Regions from separate parts of the Tardiphaga sp. OK246 genome, predicted to be linked through region 2. Evidence: predicted binding sites of a transcription regulator. Region 2 holds the regulator's gene; the other holds the start of a gene.

Region 1 (7,706 bases), on a different contig from region 2:
CGCATCGGCGTCAAGGTCACGCTGAACGCGCAGCCGAAGGCGCTGTATTTTGCCAAGGTCTTCAAGACCGGCGGCTTCAACACCTCATTCTATCTGCTGGGCTGGACACCGGGCACGCAGGATTCGCACAATGTGATGCATGACATCATGGGCTGCCGCGACGATCCCGCGAGCCCGCGCGGCGCCACCAATCTCGGCGGCTATTGCAACAAGCAGTTCGACGCGTTGACGGATCAAGTGCTGCAGGAGACCGACACCGCCAAGCGCGACCAGCTCATCAAACAGGCCTATGAGATCGCCGCCAAGGACTGGGCCTATATCCCGCTGCATCAGCAGGCGCTGGCCTGGGGCGTCTCCAAGAAGGTGAAGATCGTGCAGCGCCCGGACAACCAGGTGCTGCCATACTGGGCGGTGAAACAGGACTAGGCGGCACCCAAGCGGAAAGCGAAGGTCACGCATGCTCGCTTTCATCCTGCGCCGCGCATTGCAGTCCATTGGTGTGATGATCGCTGTTGGCATCATCGCTTTCACCATGTTCCGCTTTGCCGGCGATCCGGTGAACCAGATGGTGGCCATCGACACCACGCCGGCGCAGCGCGCCGAGGTGCGCGCGTCGCTTGGCCTCGACGACCCCGTCGCGGTGCAATTCGCGCGCTACTTCATCAATGCCGTGCAGTTCAAGTTCGGCGTCTCCTACCAGTTTCGTCAGCCGGTCTCGGCGCTACTGAAGGAGCGCATGCCGGCGACGCTGGAGCTCGCCACCTGCGCCACCGTGATCGCCATGGTGTTCGGCATCCTGATGGGCATCTATTCGGCGCTGCGGAAGGATTCGTTCTTCGCCAAGGTGCTGCAGGCGGTGTCGCTGATCGGCATCTCGCTGCCGACCTTCCTGATCGGCATTCTCCTGATCTATCTGTTCGCGGTGACACTCGGCTGGCTGCCCTCCTTCGGGCGCGGCGATGTCGTGAAATTCGGCTGGTGGACCACCGGCCTGCTGACACTCTCCGGCCTGAAGGCGCTGATCATGCCGTCGGTGACGCTCGGCCTGTTCCAGATGACGCTGATCATGCGCCTTGTCCGGGCCGAGATGCTGGAGGTGCTGCGCACCGACTATATCCGCTTCGCGCGGGCCCGCGGGCTGACGACGCGCGCGATCCATTTCGGCCATGCGCTGAAGAATACGCTGGTGCCGGTCATCACCGTGGCCGGGTTGCAATTCGGCTCGGTCATCGCCTTTGCGATCATCACCGAGACCGTGTTCCAGTGGCCGGGCATGGGGCTTCTGTTCGTACAGGCCGTGCAGAATGTCGATATACCGATCATGGCCGCCTATCTCCTGGTAGTGTCGCTGATCTTCGTCACCATCAACCTGATCGTGGACATCCTTTACACCATCGTCGATCCGCGCCTGCGCGCGACGATCAACCGGCCGGCATGAGGGTGTGACATGACCGACTTGCCCATCCCCCGCACACCCTCCCTTCTCGCCCGCGCCATCGACAGCGACATCTTCTATTCGTTCCGCCGCTCCAAACTCACCATGGTCGCGGCGGTGATCGTGTTCGTGCTGCTGATGATGGCGCTGTTCGCGCCTGTGCTGGTGGTGCAGAATCCGTTCGACCCGGCGCAGCTCGAACTGATCAACTCCCGCATCTCGCCGCTCTGGACGGCGGAGGGCCAGAGGCCGTTCCTGCTCGGCACGGACGAACAGGGTCGCGATATCTATTCGGCAATCCTCTACGGCATGCGGATCTCGCTGGTGGTCGGCGTGCTCGGCGTCAGTTTTGCGGCGGTGCTCGGCATCGGGCTCGGCCTGATCGCTGGCTATGTCGGCGGCGCCGTCGACAGCCTGATCATGCGCATCGCCGATGTGCAGCTCACTTTTCCAGCGATCCTGATCGCGCTCTTGATCGACGGCGTGGTGAAGTCGGCGCTCGGCAATCATCTCGATGCCTCGACCACGCTGATCGTGCTGGTGGTGGCCATCGGGCTGAGCTTCTGGGTGCAATATGCCCGCACCGTGCGTGGCTCGGTGATGGTGGAGAAGAACAAGGACTATGTCGCTGCGGCGCAGCTGATCGGCCTGCCCGCCCGCGTGATCATGATCCGCCATGTGCTGCCGAACACCATGGGACCGATCCTGGTGATCGCCACCATCAATCTGGCGCTCGCCATCATCACCGAGGCAACGCTGTCGTTTCTCGGCTCCGGCATGCCCGACACGATGCCGTCGCTGGGCACGCTGATCCGCATCGGCAACAACTATCTGTTCTCCGGCGAGTGGTGGGTCATCGCCTTTCCCGGGCTCGCACTGGCCTCGCTGATCCTGTCGATCAATCTGCTCGGCGACTGGCTGCGCGATGCGCTGAACCCGAAGCTGCAATGATGTCTCACCTCAAGCAGTGCCCGACATGAGCGTGCCCGTCCTCTCCGTGCGCAACTTGTGCGTTGAATTCGCCAGCCGGCGCGGCGCGCTGCGTGCCATCGACGGCGTGTCCTTCGACATCGCCAAGGGCGAGGTGCTGGGCGTGGTCGGCGAATCCGGCGCCGGCAAATCGGTGACGGGACTTGCGGCCATCGGCCTGATCGATCCGCCCGGACGGATCGCGGGCGGCGAGATCCTGCTGTCCGGATTGCGCATCGACAATCTGCCGCCGGAGCAGATGCGCCGGATTCGCGGCAAGCGCATCGCGATGATCTTTCAGGATCCGCTGACCAGCCTCAATCCGCTGTATCGCATTGGCGACCAGCTGGTGGAGACCATCCGTACCCATCTCAACATGAACGAGACGCAGGCACGCAAGCGCGCGGTGGATCTGCTCGCCGAGGTCGGCATTCCCGCCCCTGACAAGCGCGTCGATGCCTATCCGCATGAATTCTCCGGCGGCATGCGGCAGCGTGTGGTGATCGCGCTGGCGATCGCGGCCGAGCCCGAACTGATCATCGCCGACGAACCGACTACCGCGCTCGATGTCTCCGTGCAGGCGCAGATCATCGCGCTGATCAAGCGGCTCGGCCGCGACCACGGCACGGCGGTGATGCTGGTCACCCACGATATGGGTGTGATCGCCGAGACGTCCGATCGCGTCGCCGTGATGTATTCCGGGCGCATCGCCGAGATCGGACCGGTGCGCGACGTGGTGCAAAACCCGCTGCACCCCTATGCCAAGGGATTGATGGGCGCGATCCCGACGCTGACGGGCGACGCGTCGCAGCGGCTGGTGCAGATTCCGGGAAGCATGCCGCGGCTGTCGGCCATTCCGCAGGGCTGCGCGTTCAATCCGCGCTGCAGTTTCGCGTTCGACCGCTGCCGTATCGAGCGGCCGGAGCCGATCGCTGTCGGCGCGCAACAGGTCGCCTGTCATCTCTATGATCCCGATCATCTCCATGATCATGCCCATGCGGAGAGCGCGGCATGACGGCGCTGGTGCAGGCCCGCAATCTCAAACGCGCATTCGACGTCTCGAAGCCGTGGCTCAACCGCGTCATCGAGCGCAGTCCGATGGAGTTTCTGAAGGCCGTCGACGGCGTCTCGTTCGAGATCAGGCGCGGCGAGACCTTTGCGCTGGTCGGCGAATCCGGCTCGGGCAAGAGCACGGTGGCGCGGATGGTGGTCGGGCTGCTGCCGCCGACATCCGGCGACGTGATCATCGACGGCGTCTCGATGAGCGATCCCGCACAGGCCGGCGCGCGCAAGCTGCTGCGCAAGCGCATCCAGATGATTTTCCAGGATCCCTATGCCAGCCTCAATCCGCGGCTGCGCGTCGATGCCATCATCGCCGAACCAATCCGCGCCTTCGATCTCATTCAGGGCGAGCGCGACATTCGCGCGCGGGTCGGCGAATTGCTGACGCTGGTGGGCCTGCATCCCGATGACGGGCAGAAATACCCGCATCAGTTCTCCGGCGGCCAGCGCCAGCGTATCGCGATTGCCCGCGCACTCGCATCGGAGGCCGAGTTCATCGTCTGCGACGAGCCGACCTCGGCGCTGGATGTCTCGGTGCAGGCGCAGATTCTCAACCTGATGCGCGAACTGCAGGACAAATTCGGCCTGACCTATCTGTTCATCAGCCACAACCTTGCTGTGGTCAGGCATATGGCTGACCGGATCGGCGTGATGTATCTCGGCCGCATCGTGGAGATCGCGGAAGGGCGCGAACTCTTCCGCGCGCCGCGCATGCCCTATACGCGCATGCTGCTGGGCGCAGTGCCGGATCTGGCCATGTCAGGCCGCGCACGCATCGCGGTCTCCGGCGAGATTCCCAATCCGATCGATCCGCCCTCCGGCTGCACGTTTCATCCGCGCTGCCCGGAAGTGTTCGATCTCTGTCGCAAGGTGGTGCCGGATCTGGTCGACGGCGTCGCCTGTCATGCGGTCAACAAACTGATCGCACCGCCGGCCGAGGCCGTTCCCGCCGCGCGGCGATAGTTGCGATCAGCGCGCTCAGATCAACATGCCCTGAAACGACAACGCGGCAGGCACCGCAGGGTATCGGCAACAGACCCCCACAGCACCCACCGCGAAATCATTCAGCCGAAAATCTCGGCTGCAAGATCGGCCCGGCAAGATCACTGCGCATGAACGTCAGTGCGTCTCCGGACCCGATCCGATCAATCTTCTGCCGGCTCCTCGCCGTCACCACCGTCTTCGTCGCGCTCGATGGGACCGGCGAGAATCTGTTCGGCGATCAGGCCGGAATTCTGCCGGATCGAGGCTTCGATCTTGGCGGTCATGTCCGGATTGGCCTTCAGGAAGGCCTTGGAATTCTCACGGCCCTGGCCGAGACGCTGGCTGTCATAGGAGAACCAGGCGCCGGACTTCTCGACGATTCCCGCTTTCACGCCGAGATCGAGGATCTCGCCCATCTTGGAGACGCCTTCGCCATACATGATGTCGAATTCGACCTGCTTGAAGGGCGGTGCCAGCTTGTTTTTCACGACCTTGACGCGGGTCGAATTGCCGACCACTTCGTCGCGCTCCTTGATCGCGCCGATGCGGCGGATGTCGAGACGGACCGAGGCGTAGAATTTCAGCGCATTACCGCCGGTAGTGGTTTCCGGCGAGCCATACATCACACCGATCTTCATGCGGATCTGGTTGATGAAGATCACCATCGTATTGGATTTGTTGATCGAGGCAGTCAGCTTGCGCAGCGCTTGGCTCATCAGACGGGCCTGCAGGCCGGGCAGCGCGTCGCCCATTTCGCCTTCGAGTTCGGCGCGCGGCACCAGCGCTGCCACGGAGTCGATGATCAGCACGTCCACCGCACCGGAGCGCACCAGCGTGTCGGCGATTTCCAGCGCCTGTTCGCCGTGATCCGGCTGCGAGATCAGGAGCTCATCGACATTGACGCCCAGCTTGCGGGCATAGACCGGGTCGAGCGCGTGTTCGGCGTCGATGAAGGCGCAGATGCCGCCCTTCTTCTGGGCTTCCGCGGCGCAATGCAGCGCCAAAGTCGTCTTGCCCGAGGATTCCGGTCCGTAAATCTCGATCACGCGGCCCTTGGGCAGCCCGCCAACGCCGAGCGCGATATCGAGGCCGAGCGAACCCGACGAGATCACCTCGATATCCATCGACCGGTCGTTCTTGCCGAGCTTCATCACCGAGCCCTTGCCGAACTGGCGCTCGATCTGGGAGAGCGCGGCCGACAGGGCCTTGGTCTTGTCCATGGAGGATCCTTCAACGATACGCAGGGCAGTCGGAGTGGTAGCCATTGATCTAGCTCCTTATGAAGGGATTCGCGACAGGACAAACGGCAAGCGCCAAAGGATGGCGGCGCTGTTCGGATTGAGAACAATGTACCCTATCTGTTCTATGTTCGCAATATGTTCTTTTGAGAATTTCGGTACTGGCCTGTTTCCGGCGTCAGTGGCCTAGTTTGAAAAGATCAGTGGCCTAGTTTAGAATTGGCTCGACAGAGGGGAAGGGTCCGGCTCCGGCAACGGAGCTTCCAGAGGCCGCAAGGCTGACCGAGCCCAGGGACTTGGGCACCGTCTGGGGAAACAGGATCAGGCCCAGACACTACCTCTGTCGCAGTAAGGCCGCCTCAGTGGGCGGCCTTTTTTCCATCTAACCATTCATCAATGCAAAACCGGGCTGCTCTCTTGGCCTCGGCCTCGGTTGGGCCACTTAGGCCGCTAAACTTTGCGCCTTGCTCGACCTTCGGATAAGCAATCCATTCCCACTTTTCTTCAGTCAGGGAGTGCACGTCGAAGGACACATTGCGGTGTTCGAATTTCATTTTACAGGCCCTTGCCGTCATCTTTTTCCGGCTCGTAATCGAATGGAAGCACGTACTGCTCACCATATCTTGGGCGGTACTTGTTGAGCTTTTCCATAAAGTCCGGATAATCCTTACTCACGGTCATGTATGCGACAGTCGCGCCAAGATGCTCTCTCAGCTTTGGATAGCCGACATTTTTAGTAAGCGCCTGTGATAGCGCTGCCTTACGCCTCCCTGCTTCCGTTTTCGGGATCACCTTCTTTAGTTCATCCAAAACGCCCGGAGCCAACCGTTTATAAACGATATCGTTGGTGAGTGTTCCAAAGTACTGAGGCCGCTTCACTGAGTCGGCGGCATAGGTAAGACCCCTCAAACGAAATAATTGCGCATAGTATTCGTCCGGAAAAGTTTTGACCCAAGGCTGCAATTCCTTCGCGACAAATGCCTCTAAAATACGGGCAAGAGAATTTCGCGTCCGGTCGTATTGGAAGCCCGTCGCTTCATCGACTAGAGCAATGATGCCGACCCGAGCAAATCCCCGAACGAGAATTTCGCATCGGTCTGCAATATGCTCTTGCTGCTTCTGCAGCGCCCCGGCCTTCCGAGCGGCTAAAACAAGGTCGCAAAGGTCAGCAAGAATCGTCGCAGGATATCCAAATGCAATTCCACCGCCACTGGTATGACGAAATCTAATCGGGTTATCGACCACCGCCAGCAACTCCTTAGAAACAAAAGGAGAAAGGCGAGAACCGTTCAAAAAACCGGCTAGTCCAACACCACCACCGCCGCCGGAGCCGCGCGATCCCCACGCCATCCCCATCCCAGTGACCATTCCACGGTGCGAAAGGACGCGGGTTTCGTCCTCAAGAACGTAGCAGGGGATCTCGATATCGCCGATCTTCAGCGGATGGTCGTCCGCCCCATGTGTCGCTTTCTTAACATCGCCTGACCAACGCGCCTCCGCAGCCTTCGTGGCTCGCGCCTTGCGCTCTTTTGGGGTCATTGAGGCGGCCAGCGCGGCGCCGCCTTTAGCTCTTCCCGTCAGCTTCGCCATCATGCATCTCCGCTTTTATGCAAGCATAATGACATCCTTTCCGTATATTGCAAGAACATGCTTGCATTATGCTCAAATGGGCCCATTATGCTTGCATGATGACGGATATGCACATACGCAAACGCCCCACCTGCTTTTCAGCGGGCGAGGCGTTTTTGTGTGCGGAAGTTTGGCAGAGCGGCCTATCGCACCGAGCTTACCCCTCGGCGGACGTTTGGGTTTCCATCCCCCTCGCAACGTCCCGTGAGTTCGAATCTCACAACTTCCACCACTATCATTCAAGTGGGGCCGTCGCCGTTGGCGCGGAAACGACCCCCGATCACCACTCCGGGGATGAGCCCGAAGCGACAACCGTTCTGAGCAATATACGCCTTGGCGGGCGTGTCTGCCAGAGTCGCCGAAGCCATCCCTTCAACCCGAAGGATGAG
Region 2 (7,706 bases):
GACTGGGCGGTACACCTGATCCGCGCCGGCAAGGCCTATGTCGATGACCAGTCGCAGGAAGAAATCCGCTTTAAGCGTGGCACCCTGACGGAGCCTGGCCAGAACAGCCCGTTCCGCGACCGTTCGGTTGATGAGAACCTGGATCTGTTCGCGCGGATGCGCGCCGGCGAATTCCCGAACGGCGCCCGCGTGCTGCGCGCCAAGATCGACATGTCGTCGGGCAACATCAACCTGCGCGATCCCGTGATCTATCGCATCCTGCATGCGCATCATCCGCGCACGGGCACCGCTTGGAGCATCTATCCGAGCTACGACTTCGCGCACGGCCAGTCGGATGCCATCGAACACGTAACGCATTCGATCTGTACGCTCGAATTCGAGGATCACCGGCCGCTTTACGACTGGTGCCTGGAAAACCTGCCGGTGCCATCGCGGCCGCATCAGTATGAATTCGCGCGCCTCAACATGACCTACACGCTGCTGTCGAAGCGCGTGCTGACCGAACTTGTCCGCGGTGGCCATGTCACGGGCTGGGACGATCCACGGATGCCGACGCTGGCCGGCCTGCAGCGCCGCGGCATTCCTGCCGAAGCACTGCGCGAATTCGTCAAGCGCATCGGCGTCGCCAAGGCCAACTCGACCGTCGATATCTCGATGTTCGATTTCGCCGTGCGCGAGACACTGAATCGCACGGCGCAGCGCCGCATGGCGGTGCTGAAGCCGCTGAAGGTGGTGATCGAGAACTACCCGGAAGGACAGACCGAGCAGCTCGAAGCCATCAACCATCCCGATGATGCGTCGCTCGGCAACCGGCAGATTTCATTCGGCCGCGAGCTTTACATCGAGCATGACGACTTCATGGAAGAGCCGCCGAAGAAGTTCTTCCGCATGGCGCCAGGCCGCGAGGTCCGCTTGCGTTATGGCTACTTCATCACCTGCAAGGACGTCATCAAGAATGCCGCTGGCGAGGTGGTCGAACTGCGCTGCACCTATGATCCGGAAACCCGGGGCGGCAATGCGCCGGACGGCCGCAAGGTCAAGGCGACGATCCATTGGGTGAGCGCTGCAGATGCCGTGCAGGCGGAAGTGCGCGTCTACAATCAGCTGTTCGCCGATCCGCAGCCCAATGCGACCGAGTTCGCATCGCAGCTCAATCCGGACTCGCTGGAGAAGCTGACCGGCGCCATGCTTGAGCCGGCGCTGGCGAGCGACAACACAAGCGATGTCGTGCAGTTCGAGCGCCAGGGTTATTTCTGTCGCGACAAGGATTCAGCGCCGGGCAAGCTGGTCTTCAACCGTACCGTCGGTCTGCGCGATAGCTACGCCAAGCTCGCCTGAGCAACCCCAGGGATTAATTTTCGTATTCTGCATCCGTTCCGCTAGTCGCCGCTTGCCCTTCCGATAGCATTCGGAAGGACAAGCGTGGCGTGCGGGCGTTCGATGGCGCAGGGCGGGGATCAGCAACAGCGGCGGGGCCGATCCGGCACGGCGACCACATGGCCGCCGGCCACGGCAGGCGTCGCTGCCCCGTCAGCGACGTCGTCGACGTCGGGCTTCGGGACGCTCTGGACGTGGGTGCGGGCCGAAGCTGGTCCCGGTCGCTTGCTGCCCTGGGTGCCGATCGCTTTCGGCACCGGCATCGCGCTGTATTTTGCCGCTGAGCATGAGCCGGTGGCCTGGGTTGCCGCTGCGACGGCTGGCCTTCTTTGCATGGCTGCGTTTTTGCTGCGGCGACAACGATGGTTTTCCTTGATCTTGCTTATTGCGGCCATCGCGGCCGGCTTTGCGATGGCTGCCTTGAAAACCGCGCGTGTGGCTCATGAGGTTCTGGCGAAGCCGCTCTATTCCGTCGCGCTGACCGGCTTCGTCGAAACGCATGAGGAACGGGAGCGCACGGATCGCTTCGTGCTGCGCGTTGCCACGATGGACAGCCCGCGCGCCGCACCGAAGCTCACTCGTGTGCGGCTGTCGGTGAAGAAGGGCACGGCACCTGCCGTCGGCAGCTTCGTCGAATTGAAGGCAAGGCTGCAGCCGCCGCTGTCGCCGCTCCGGCCGGGCAGCTACGACTTCGGCCGCGATCTGTATTTTCAAGGGATCGGCGCATCTGGCTTCGTGATGGGCGGCATCAAGGCAGTCGATCCGCCGATACAGCCGAGTGTGGCACTACGCTATTCGGCGACCATGCAGGGGCTACGCGACGCCATCGACGCGCGGATCCGCACCGTGCTCTCGGGCGATAGCCGCGCCATTGCCACGGCGCTGCTCACGGGCCGCCGCGATGCGATTTCGGCTGACGTCAATGATGCGATGTTCATCTCCGGCCTCGGTCATGTGTTGTCGATTTCTGGCTATCACATGGCCGTGGTCGCCGGCGTGGTGTTCTTTGCGATACGCGCACTGCTGGCACTGATCCCTGTCCTGACAGTGACGTTCCCGATCAGGAAAGTCGCAGCGGCTGCGGCGTTATTCGCAGCACTGTTCTATCTGCTGTTGTCAGGTGCTGAAGTCGCGACGCAGAGATCGTTTTTCATGACGGCCGTCGTGCTGATTGCAGTCATGGTCGATCGCCGGGCGGTGACGTTCCGCACGCTGGCGGTGGCGGCGATGGTCGTGCTGATCGTCGCGCCCGATGCGCTGGTTCACCCGAGTTTCCAGATGTCTTTCGCCGCGACGCTGGGGCTCGTTGCATTGGTGCAGATCGGCATGCCCGCGCTGTTTGCCTCGCCCGATCATTCCGCGACAGCGCGCGTGGCGCTATGGGGCGGACGCGAGATCGCGATGCTCGTGCTGGCCTCGCTGGTCGCGGGCCTTGCCACCACGCCCTATGCCGCATTTCATTTCCATCGCGTCACGCCTTATGGCGTCGTCGCCAATCTCCTGGCGATGCCAGTGGTCTCAGCGCTGGTGATGCCGGCGGGTATTCTTGGTTTGGTGGCCATGCCGTTCGGCTTTGACGGTGTGTTCTGGCGGCTGATGGATGTCGGCATCCAGTGGATGATCGTGGTCACGCAATGGGTGGCGGCCTTGCCCGGCGCCATCGGCCGGATGCCGGCCTTCGGCACCGGACCGCTGATATCAGCCAGTATCGGCATCATCGTGCTCGGATTGCTGCGCACGCCGTTGCGCTTCGCGGGGGCTGGCGTGCTGGTGCTCTCGATTGTATGGGCATTGCTGGTGAAGCAGCCGGATGTGCTGATCTCGGGTGATGGTCGCAGCGTCGCGGTACGGGGCAGGGATGGGCATCTCCACGTGATGCGCAGCGCCAAGGATACATTTTTGCTGAAAGAGTGGCTTGCCGGCGATGCCGATGCACGCCTGCCGACCGATGCCTCAGTCGGCCACGGCGTGTCCTGCGACCGCGACGGGTGCATCACGGCGCTGGCCGATGGCGCTTTGGTGGCGCTGGTTTTACAGCCGGATGCCTTCACAGATGATTGCGAGAAAGCGGCGCTCATCGTCACGACGAAACAACCGCCGAGGGATTGCAGGGCGCTGGTGATCGATCAAGATCGCTTGCAACGAAATGGTGCGGTGAGCCTGCAGCGAACCGCGAACGGCTTTACCATCGATGCCGTGCGACCGCGGGGTCTGGACCGTCCGTGGTCGCGCGCCATTCCTGATGAGCCCCAGCACGATCTGATCCCGAACAGTCGTACGCCACAAAATCGGCCGGTGGATGCGACGCCGGCGGAAACCGATCTTCAACCCGAAGATCAGTAGTCCGCCGAGGCGATAGCCTCAGTAACGCCGATACAGACCAATCAGCTTGCCCTGAATGCGCACCCGGTTAGGCGGCAGGATGCGAACTTCGTAAGCGTCGTTCGCTGGCTCTAGCGCGATCGACGCGCCGCGGCGGCGGAAGCGCTTCAACGTGGCTTCCTCGTCGTCAATCAGGGCCACCACGATGTCGCCGGTGTCGGCGCTTTCGTTGCGCTGGATCAGCACCGTGTCGCCATCGAGAATGCCGGCGTCCTGCATGGAATCGCCGCGCACTTCGAGCGCGTAATGTTCGCCGGAGCCGAGCATGTCGGCGGGCATGCTGATGGTGTGGCTGCGGGTCTGCAGCGCCTCGATCGGCGTACCTGCCGCGATCCGGCCCATGACCGGGATAGCAACCGTGCGGCCATTGTCATCATCGCCGCTGTTGCTGGCGATGCTGGCGGCCGAACGCACCTTGCCAAGCGTGCCTTCGATGACGCTGGGCGTGAAGCCGCGGCGCCCGGTGCCGCCGGTGACCGGCGCGCCGAGCTCTGGCAGCTTGATGACTTCGATGGCACGGGCGCGGTTGGGCAGACGGCGTATGAAGCCGCGTTCTTCCAGCGCCGTGATCAGACGATGGATGCCGGACTTCGAGCGCAGGTCGAGCGCATCCTTCATCTCGTCGAAGGAGGGCGGGACGCCGGCTTCCTTCAGCCGTTGATCGATGAATCGCAGGAGTTCGTATTGTTTGCGCGTGAGCATCTGAAGCCATCCTCAGTTGACGGTGTCGGCCGCCGCGTGCGTTTCAAAGGGCCTTCGAACGGTGAGCCTCAATCCTGAGACGATCGTTCGAAGATCGGTTGCGCGAGTTCGGGCACTCTCAAACTACTCAAAGCCACAGAATCTCGAAACAAATCATGAACGAACACTATATGTTCCATATGTGTTCTGCAATGCTTAATTTGCCGTCAACAGAATGCGCGTTGAGGGAGGTTTGAGGAGGCTGTTCCTACCAGTCGTCGACCCTCGAGGGACATGGAAAATGCTTCCGCGGTCGCTTGGGCTACGCGGACGTCATGCGCCCAACGGGCGGCGGGGGAGTCGTGGAGCCGGTGGCCAGCGAGCGCTGAACCATGATCGTGTCGGCCCAGCGGCCGGAGCGATAAGCGACGCCGGGCAGCAAGCCGACGCGCGCAAAGCCAAAGCTCTCATGCAAGCCGAGCGAGGCCGTGTTGTCGGCATCGATATAGCCGATGATCTGCCGAAAGCCGGCCGCCGCGCAGACATCGATCAACTCGCGCATCAACAGCCGGCCGATGCCTCGGCCGACATGCCCGTGGTGGATATAGATCGAATGCTTGACCGTGTAGCGATAGGCCGGTCGCTTGCGGAACAGCACCACATAGGCGTAGCCGACGACCTCGCCGCCTTGCGTGGCGACGAGGTGCGGGAACCGTTTGCTGCGCAGGTTCTTGCGCCGGTCTCTGAGATCGTCGGGCTGCGGCGTGTCGGCGTCGCTGACGCCTTCCTCGACGCCTTGCCGGATGTGCCGGCGATAGATCGCCAGCATGGCATCGACGTCGGTGTCGCGTGATGGTCGGATGACGACCGGCTGTTCGAGTTCCGTTGGCAAATCAGGCTCCTTACGTGCTCCCTATTCGGAGACCACGTAAGTGTAAAGTCGGATCCGGCCATTGGCGTCGACCTTGCGGTAGATGCCCTGGATTTCGACGTCGAAGCCCGGGAACGTGTTGAAGCAGGTCTCGAACATCCGGAGATAGTCGATCATCGGCTTTGACCGTTCGGTGAGCCGTTCTCCGGGAACGATCGTGGCGATGCCGGGCGGGTAGACCACGAACGGCGTCGTCGCGACGCGCCCGAATATCTCATCGATCGGGAGGTAATCGACGTCGTTGCGCACCAGACAGCGCGCGGCATCATGGGGTGACATGGCAATCTCCGGCAGATGGTCGGCGGAGAATTGCCTGGTCTGAAGTTCGCTCACATTGGCCTCGCGGAAGAACCGGTGCATGTCGCCGCACAGATCCCGCAGGCGTATGCCCGCATAACGCGCCGGCCTGCGCCTGGAGAATTCCGGGATAACGTCTTCCAGCAGCGCGTTGTCGTCATGAAACTTCTTGAAGGCGACAAGGCCCGATATCAGCGTGCCGGCCTTGCTGGCTTCCACGCCGGGCGTCAGCAGGAAGAGCAGCGAGTTGAGATCGTTCTTCTCCGGCACGATGCGATTTTCGCGCAGGAACTGCGCGACCACGGGCGCGGGGATGCCGTGTTCCGCATAGCCGCCGGTGGTGCGGTCGAAGCCGGGTGTCAGTACCGTCAGCTTGTTGGGATCGGTCATGGTGAAACCGGCTTCCATGCCGGGGAAGCCATGCCAAGCGGCGTCAGGCGCGAGCTGCCAATAAGCCGGATTGGTGGCCAGCTGGTCAGTGCCGATGCTTTCCCAAGGCACATTGTGAACAGCGCCTTCGCTGGCTGCGTCGGGAATCGCGACGCGCTCGGGCACGAAGGGTTCGAAGAACCAGCGGCGCTCAGTGCGGGTTTCCTTCTCCTCGAATTCGCGGCGGACGGCGCGCATCTTCTTGCGCAGTTCGATGCCGAGGCGGATCGTATCGTCCCACAACACTTCGCCGGAGCGGCCCTTCATCATCTGCGCGCCGACATCCAATGATGCGAACAGCGGATAGAACGGCGAGGTCGAGGCGTGCTGCATGAAGCTTTCGTTGAAGCGCCGATGCTCGACGCGGCGTTTCTGGCCGCGGATATGACGATCCTTCATGTGGATCTGCGACGCCTGCGAGAAGCTCGCGAGCTGCTTGTGGGTCGACTGCGTCGCGATGATGCCCGGCGAATCCGGGCCGAGCTCTTTGAGCCCCATGGCGAAGCGACCGGCATAGAGCGGGTGGAATTTCATGAAACCCGCCCAGGCTTCGTCGAACAGGATGTAATCGCAGAGATGGCCGATGCGCGCGATGATCATCTCGGCGCTGTAGATGGTGCCGTCATAGGTGCACTGTTCGACCACGGCGACGCGGAACGGGCGCGGACGTTTCCAGGCCTCGGGATCCGTGACGAGCGGATTGATACGGATGCGCTCGCGCAGCGCGTCCTCGTCGAGCGCGTCCCAGTTCATCGGGCCGATCAGGCCCCAGGGATTGCGCGTCGTTGGCACATAGATCGGCACACCGCCTGAAATCATCAATGCGCCGTGCAAAGCCGCCTTGTGGTTGTTGCGATCGAACAGCACGAGGTCGCCATCGGTAACCAGAGCCGATAGCGCGACCTTGTTGGAGGTCGAGGTGCCGTTGAGCACGAAGTAGGTCTTCTCCGCGCCAAAAATCTGCGCGGCTTCCTTCTGCGCCTGCAAAGCAGGGCCCTCATGAGTTAGCAGGTCGCCGAGATCGAGCACCGAATTGTCGAGGTCGTCGCGAAACACGGCTTCGCCGAGATGTTCCATGAACACCCGCCCGATCGGGCTGCGGCTGTAGAACACGCCGCCATTGTGGCCCGGGCAGGTCCAGAGCTGGTTGCCTTCCTCGGCATAGTCGACCAAAGCGCCGAAGAACGGCGTCTTCAGCGTCTCGGCATATTGCTTCAACCGGCTGATGAGATTCTTGGCGATGAAGGGTGGGGTTTCCTCGGACAGGAAGACATAGCCGTCGATGAAATCGAGCACTTCGACCGGGACGTCTTCAAACCGCTTGCGACGGATCAGCAGGATGATGGGGAAGTCGAGGCCCCGTTTGCGCATCAGGTTGATCAGCGCCGCGGTCTTGCCTTCGAGGCCCTTCTTGCCCCAGTCGACCACCATGCAGCCGATGGCCGCGTCGGTCTGGACTGCGATCGTGGCGTCTTCGAGCTTGCGTGCCTTGACGACTTCGAAGCCGGAACGCTCGATCTCATCGACGATCTGATTGAGCCGAATGCCCTCGAGATCGTCGGCGTCGAATGTTGGCATCGCAAACAGGAAATTGAAGCGTTTGAAATAG

What was found. The regulator LexA, encoded in region 2, represses DNA repair genes until DNA is damaged. The targets are predictions, from matches to a motif close to TGTTCNNNNTGTGTTCNG.
Region 1: a site for LexA is predicted at 5,817-5,834, ahead of recA (recombinase RecA). Genes of this name have one in related genera too.

What each region holds. Positions count from the first base shown of each region.
Region 1 covers NZ_FZOX01000003.1:507,375-515,080, forward strand. Annotated here, with positions in the region: gene CHC01_RS15360 (ABC transporter substrate-binding protein) at 1-426, shown strand, start outside; gene CHC01_RS15365 (ABC transporter permease) at 458-1,438, shown strand; gene CHC01_RS15370 (ABC transporter permease) at 1,448-2,386, shown strand; gene CHC01_RS15375 (ABC transporter ATP-binding protein) at 2,412-3,419, shown strand; gene CHC01_RS15380 (ABC transporter ATP-binding protein) at 3,416-4,429, shown strand; gene recA (recombinase RecA) at 4,612-5,715, opposite strand; gene CHC01_RS15390 (hypothetical protein) at 6,048-6,242, opposite strand; gene CHC01_RS15395 (P63C domain-containing protein) at 6,244-7,278, opposite strand; tRNA gene CHC01_RS32585 (tRNA-Val) at 7,442-7,549, shown strand.
Region 2 covers NZ_FZOX01000002.1:1,046,547-1,054,252, reverse strand. Annotated here, with positions in the region: gene CHC01_RS12375 (glutamine--tRNA ligase/YqeY domain fusion protein) at 1-1,338, shown strand, start outside; gene CHC01_RS12370 (ComEC/Rec2 family competence protein) at 1,441-3,720, shown strand; gene lexA (transcriptional repressor LexA) at 3,739-4,461, opposite strand; gene CHC01_RS12360 (GNAT family N-acetyltransferase) at 4,763-5,332, opposite strand; gene CHC01_RS12355 (Orn/Lys/Arg family decarboxylase) at 5,354-7,706, opposite strand, start outside.